One region of the Cobetia sp. Dlab-2-AX genome, then DNA from elsewhere that is predicted to be linked to it. Evidence: predicted binding sites of a transcription regulator. Region 1 holds the regulator's gene; each other region holds the start of a gene.
What was found. Region 1 encodes FNR, which switches genes on or off when oxygen is low (the NO sensors DNR and NnrR bind a similar motif). Its sites were predicted from a motif close to TTGATNTANATCAA; they were not measured.
Positions count from the first base shown of each region.

Region 1 (2,263 bases):
AGACAACTGGCCTCCCCCTGTTCTGGAATCTCTGGGTGCTGGCCCTCACGCTGGGCAGCCTGGTGTTGTTCGCCATGCTGGCACTGGGCAGTCTTTCGCGCGCTGACAGCAACGAGCGCGAAGGCGATGGCCCCATGCAGGAACATCGCATCAACGGCGTACGTCAGCCTGACACACCAGCGCCACGTGCCTGGGGCATTCTGGCACTGGCGACGCTGGCTGCCGCGCTGATCCTGCTGCTCGGCGCAGCTGGCTGAGCCCAGATGGCCAGCGACTGATGACCAGCGACTGATGACTGAGCGCTGGCCACTGCATACTGACTCACACCTTCAGCTGAGGCAGGTCGTCGCGGTATGGTCACACGGGGCCAACCAGGCCTAAAGTTCACACACCTTGCAACGCCCATGGGTTGGGCAGGATAATGAATTAATAAAATCTAATATTATGGCGTCACGGAATTGCGCTGCCTCGGCCGATGAGCGCTCAGACCCTGGCCGCTCGATACACTGCGGCTCAGCAGGGCAGCGGCGGGCGACAAGGCCCCGCCCCACCATTCGTTGCGCCCGAAAGACCCCTCCCGCTGCCCTGCCCCAGGGGTAGCGGTGACATTCCTCAGGAGAGTCACCATGACGGCCAATGCACAGGCATCACACCGCTTGCGCGCCCATGAAGCCCGCTGCCAGACCTGTTCGCTGAGTTCACTGTGCCTGCCACTGGCACTGAACATGGAAGATATCGACCAGTTTGACGCCATCATCCGCCGTCGCGCGCCACTCAGAAAAGGGGAAGTCCTCTTCACCCAGGGCGATGCCTTCGATTGCGTCTTCACGGTGCGCTCCGGAAGTCTCAAGCAGGTCACCAATGAAAACAGCGGTATGGAGCAGCTGACCGGCTTCTACCTGCCCAGCGAGCTGGCCGGACTCGATGCCATCGACAGCAATTGCTATCCCGGCACCGCGGTGGCTCTGGAGACCACCACCGTCTGCGAGATTCCCTTCGACCGACTCAATGCGCTCTCGGAGCAGATGCCTGAGCTGAGAACCCAGCTGTTCAAGAGCCTGAGCAAGGAATTGCACGAAGATCGCCGCATGATGATGCTGCTGTCGCGCAAGACAGCCGATGAGCGGCTGGCGAGCTTCCTGGTCAACCTGTCACAGCGCTTCCGTCGCCGAGGCTATTCGCCATACAGCTTCCGCCTCTCGATGGCGCGCGCCGATATCGGCAACTATCTGGGACTGGCCGTCGAAACCATCAGCCGCATCCTGACCCGCTTCCAGACCCAGGGGCTGGTCGACATTCGTGCCCGCGAGGTGCATATCCTGCATCTGGATGGCCTGATCGAGCTGGCCGAGGGCGAGTGTCAGGGCGGTCGCTGATGACGCCTGCTGACAGCACATCACGCGGTGCGACACTGCGCTGATCTACCGCAGGACGCCATGTCGGCACCACACAAGTCAGAAGCCCGCCACGCAATTTGCGTGGCGGGCTTCTGCTTTCCGTCAGGCCAGTCGTCAGTCATCGAAACAGTCCGACAACCCAGACAGTCCTGACGACAGAGCGTGCTTCGGCCGCTCAAGCCCCGCTGGCAATCAGCGGTTCTCGAGGCGGTTATAGTCCAGCAGACCCGCTTCGACAGGGCGATCAGCATAGTTGGTGCGCAGCACGCTGTCGGAGAACTCCCAGAAGCGCGGGTCAGTCCGGCGCACCCCGATATCGGCCTGCAGGGCGCGGTAGTCCTCTTCGCTCTCGAGTGCCGCCACCCGCTCTGCCAGCCCCGTCAGAGTGTCAGGCGTCAATCGCCAGAAGGCATTCGGGTAATCGCCCGCCACGCCCCGCAAGACATCGAGAGTGTCTTCCTCAGGACGGCGATTTTCCTCCTCATCGAAGAGGCTGGTGATGTTGGCGTGGGCGGAATTGCGCAGCACGCTGTAAAGGCGCGGCGAGTCATCAGTGCCATCCTCCAGCGCGACGATCGTCACCTCCGGCATCAGGCTGGCCGAGACTCCCTGCACCGCAGCGAGGGCCTGCAACTCATGTCGCACGTGCTCATCCACGACATTGTTCAGACTGCGCTCATGACCGAGTTCCGGCGCGAGGCGCTCCTGCATGCGCCGCATCAGGCCAAGGCGGGCCTGCTCCGGCGACGAGAGCTCCTGCGGTGTCCAGACAATGTCACTGGGGGCATCGAACTGCGGCGGCTTCTTGAACAGCAGCCCCCCAAGCCCCGGGTCGACATCACGATACCAGCTGTCATGTACCGCCT
Region 1 is NZ_JAMXRV010000004.1:86,792-89,054, reverse strand. It holds gene NH396_RS08280 (hypothetical protein) at 1-257, shown strand, start outside; gene fnr (fumarate/nitrate reduction transcriptional regulator Fnr) at 627-1,376, shown strand; gene NH396_RS08270 (fatty acid cis/trans isomerase) at 1,590-2,263, opposite strand, start outside.

Region 2 (2,263 bases), on a different contig from region 1:
GGTGGTGCTGGGGCTGGTGCTGGACCGCCCGCGTCCGGGCATGGCGAGCAAGGCGCCGGCGGAGGACGCCACGCCGTCAGCGCCTTCAGCCTCGATGCCCCCAGGCTCAACAGCTTCAGCAACTTCTGAAGCTTCGGCAACGAACAGCGGGCAAGCCGCGTCGCGCTGATGCGTGCCGAGCGCACTACTCACCACGCACAGCGTATAGATAAAAAAGGACAACGCCCCGCCGGCCCGAGATGGGCTGGCGGGGCGTTGTCGTCTCTGGCCAGTCAGAAGTGCTAGCCAGGAAGTGGCTGATCAGAAGCGATAGCTGATCCCGGCCATGGTCACGATGGGGTCGATCTCGACCTTGTCGTTGACGCTGCCTGCCACGGTGACATCGGAATCGATATCCAGATACCAGGCAGCGACGTTGGCCGCCCAGTGCTCGTTAATCACCAGATCGACGCCGATCTGTGCGGCCGCGCCCCAGCTGTCATCCATCTCGAGCTTGGTGCCATCGTCGAGGGTTTCATCGGAGAAGTGGGTGTAATTGACCCCCGCGCCGATGTACGGCTGGATGCGCGATTCACGTCCGCCAAGCGGATAGTACTGCAGTGTCAGAGTCGGCGGCAGGTGATCGACGGAGCCGGCCTTCTGGCCATTGAGCGAGATGTCGTGGTCGAAATCCTGCGCCGCCAGCAGTTCGATACCGAAGGTATCGGTGAAGCGATAGCCGAGAGTGAAGGCAAAGGCGCTGTCATCATCGACATCCACGCCGGCACCGATGGCATCGATGCGGCCGTTGTCACTCTTCGGCGAGACCTTGGCGACACCCGCACGCGTCCAGAACTGACCGGCGCCGTAGTTCAGAGAGCTGAGAGAGTTGTGAGAGCTGTGAGAGCCGTGGGAGCTGGCATTCAGCGAGTCGGCGGCCATGGTCGGTGCGGCGCCGAGAGTCGCGAGGCTGGTGAGGCCTGCCAGTGCCAGAAGCTGCCACGGGCGTGCTGCAGAGCGTGGGCTACGCGAAGTCAAGCGCGCGGGGAGGGAGGCTGAGCGAGTGGCGACGTCGGACATGATGGCTCCTGAAGGGTGGCGGGAAGCAATGCCTTCATTCTAGGTAGCCGAGTTTCGAGAAATTTGATCTGGGGCAAGAGTTTACGGGCGTTCTTGCCCGGTCAGGGGCGTGGTTGATCCAGGTCAATTTATGCGCCGCGCCGGCGAAGATCGGCCATGTAGCCGTTGGCTTTCCACAACGAAAACGCCGCAGACCCAAAGGTCTGCGGCGTTTGTGTGTGATGCCCATCTGGCGCCTGGACGGCTCGGCGTTGCCGAGCTCCATCGCTGACGTTTTCATGACGTGGCATCACATGGCTTGCCAGGTACTCGCTGGAGGCATGTTCACGCCTCGCGCAAGGACTTAGAAGCGGTAGGTGACACCGGCACCGACAGTGACCGGGTCCAGCTCGGTGTCGTTCACGTCCTGACCGGCGATCTTGGTATCGGCCTTGACGTCGGCGTAACGAGCAAAGCCGTTGACGGCCCAGGCTTCGGTGATCTTGAGGTCCACACCCAGCTCGGCAGCGGCGCCGTAGCTGTCATCGATGTCCATGCTCTGGCCACCGGCAGACTCACCGGAGAAGTGGGTGTAGTTCAGGCCGACACCAGCGTACGGCTGGACGCGGGCTTCAGTACCGCCCAGCGGGTAATACTGCAGCATCAGGTTGATCGGCATCTGATCGAAACCACCGGCGCTGTTTTCCCAGTCGGTGCTGAATTCTTCAGTGGACTGCAGGGCGATGGCCAGATTGTCGTGGAACATGTAGCCCACGGAACCGGCGAAGCCAGATTCGTCCTTGGCGATCAGACCGTTGCCGTTGTTGCTCTTGCCGTCGACCTTGGCAACGCCACCGCGCAGGAAGATATCACCCTTGCCATAGGCCATGGCGGATTGTGCGCCCATTGCCATGGTGCCGGCGATAACAGTAGCGGTCAGGATCTTGATAGCTTTCATGTGTAGTTCTCCTTGAAGCTTGGCTTCGTAAGCTGCCTGTCGGCAGTGCCTCGCTACCCTACGGCGTGGGCCGTGTGCTCTGCGTGGCTGCGTCGATCAGGGGACGCAGCAAACTATAAAAAACAGTGTTCTGTTTGGCAAGCATTTTTTAGAACGTTGTTTGAGAACTTTTTAGGCGTCCTGTTGGCGGATGTTACTGATTATTTCAGGGAAGTTTAATGTCTCACGAATGAGACTTGTGGTGACGCATTCGAGCGACATCCTCAT
Region 2 is NZ_JAMXRV010000002.1:516,875-519,137, reverse strand. It holds gene NH396_RS05300 (DMT family transporter) at 1-169, shown strand, start outside; gene NH396_RS05295 (OmpW family outer membrane protein) at 301-1,059, opposite strand; gene NH396_RS05290 (OmpW family outer membrane protein) at 1,403-1,996, opposite strand.
Region 2: NH396_RS05295 (OmpW family outer membrane protein) is a predicted target of FNR. The motif match lies at 1,173-1,186, and genes of this name have one in related genera.

Region 3 (2,263 bases), on a different contig from region 1:
TACCCGGTGTGCCGATGGGCATGCCCGCAAGGCCGATGCCATCGGTATCGGGCTGCTCTTCGAAGAGCCTTTCCACCGCCGCGAAGGGCACGTGTCCCTCGATGACATACTCACCCATCTCGATGGTATGGCAGGAGCCCAGTCCGTAGGGCAGTCCGACTCGCTCCTTGACCTGACCGATCGGGACGTCGTCGACGATGGCGACCTCGACGCCGAGCGCCTCAAGCTGGCGGGCATACTCATCGCAGCAGCCACACTGGGGGTTCTTGTAGAGCGTCGCCGCATTGGGCAAGGCCGCCTGGGCGGTGCCGGCACCGATCAGCAGTGCAGAGGAGGCAAGCAGAGTGGGGACAAGGCGTTTCATGAGCGATCCTCCCGGGAACGACGAGACGTGAAGAGATACTTGACGAGAGTAGCGATGCCGAGGCCGAGCAGAAGCATGACACTCAGAGGCATCAGCCAGCCCATCCAGCCCATTGAACCCATCAGGGCAAAGCAATCGTTGGCGTACATGATGTGACTCCTGACGAAAGTTAGGGAGCACCGATAACGAGCCAATATGTCGTTACCGGGAAGTCGAGCGACGTCAGGATCTGGGAGGTTCTCGGGGTGGTGCAGCGATGAACTCAACCACGGCCGGGTCGGCAAGAGCGTCTGGAGGGACGCGGGGGACAGTCGGCGTGGCGGTCAATGCCGCACAGGCGCCGCAATCGGCGTTGGCGTGATCGAGCATCTCGACCTGGGAGGTACCGCAGTCGACGGCGCAGTCATCCATAGACGCATGACCGGGCAGGCTGGCGACCAGCAGCAGAGCCGCGAGCAGCAGCGCCAACAGGCGTACTCCTCGGAGGTGCAGCAGGCAGCGAACATTGCAGGTCATTCGGTCATCCTCATGGTCGAGTCCCCATTCTGCCTCGGTGGCCGTGTCGTCCAACATGATCCAGGACAAGGGATTCGGCATGGTCTTTATCAGAGCCTTGGATGCTACAACCTACGTGTAACACAAGAGTCAAGGGGTTTCGAGTTCAGTCTCATTTCAGGTTGCTGCAGTATAACCAAGGCTCCACTGATACGATCAAAGAGGTTACATGATGCGTAAGTCTCTGCTGGCCATCACCCTTGGCCTGGCCGCCACTTCCGCCCTTGCTGCCGGTGAACATGGTGGCTCCCATTCCTCCACGCCTGATGCCGAGATCGACCGCACCATCCAGGTCGAGGCCGGTGACATGTGGTTTGATCCCGAGACACTCGGCATCACCGCTGGAGAGACTGTGCGCTTCAAGGTAGTCAACACCGGCAACCTGAAGCACGAATTCGTGATCGGCGATGCCGCAGCCCAGGAAGCGCACCGCGAGATGATGCAGGCTATGGGAGACAGTGGTCATGGTGACGGCCACGACGGCCATGGCGGCCATGACATGGCGGAAGGTGCCCATGGCGGCGCTATGCCGGCGGTGACCATCGCCCCCGGCGACACCGCAGAGCTGGTGTGGACCGCCCCCGCTGACGTGGAGTCGCTCGTCTATGCCTGTAATATCCCTGGGCACTACGAATCCGGCATGGCCGGGGAGATCCAGCTAGGCAAGTGAGCCGACGCATGAAGCTCTTGCTACTCGAAGATGACGACTTGCTGGCCGAGAGCCTCGCCGAATCCCTCAAGGACAACGGTTACCGGGTCGATTTGGCCGCGTCCCTGAGAGACGCCGAGGCGCTCTCGACCACCGAGACGTACGCGCTGGCGATCATGGACCTGGGCCTTCCCGATGGCTCGGGTCTCGACCTGCTCAGGCGGTGGCGCCAGTCGGGCCGGGACCTGCCGGTGCTGATCCTGACGGCTCGGGACACCTGGGAAGACAAGGTCGTCGGGCTCGAAGGCGGCGCGGATGACTACTTGACCAAACCCTTCCACGAAGCCGAGCTTGTCGCCCGGGTCAAGGCGCTGTTACGCCGCCAGTCGGGGCGACTCTCCCATCAGTTGACGCTGGGTGGCGTTGCCCTGGACGAGGCCAACCAGTGCGTCCGAGTGGCCGATGGTACCTGGCACCCCCTGACAGGCACCGAGTTCGTGCTGCTGCGCTACTTCATGCACCATCCGGGACGGGTGCTCTCCAAGGAGCACCTGCTCAACCAGCTCTACGCCCTGGAGCAGGACGCCGCGGCCCCCAACCTCATCGAGGTCTATATCGCGCGGCTACGCCGCTACCTGGGCAAATCAAGCATCCAGACCCGTCGCGGCCAGGGCTATGTCTTCGTTGCGGATTGA
Region 3 is NZ_JAMXRV010000016.1:18,559-20,821, reverse strand. It holds gene NH396_RS16895 (DUF411 domain-containing protein) at 1-364, opposite strand, end outside; gene NH396_RS16890 (hypothetical protein) at 361-513, opposite strand; gene NH396_RS16885 (hypothetical protein) at 587-880, opposite strand; gene NH396_RS16880 (plastocyanin/azurin family copper-binding protein) at 1,089-1,589, shown strand; gene NH396_RS16875 (response regulator transcription factor) at 1,598-2,263, shown strand; gene NH396_RS16870 (sensor histidine kinase) at 2,244-2,263, shown strand, end outside.
Region 3: NH396_RS16880 (plastocyanin/azurin family copper-binding protein) is a predicted target of FNR. The motif match lies at 936-949, and genes of this name have one in related genera.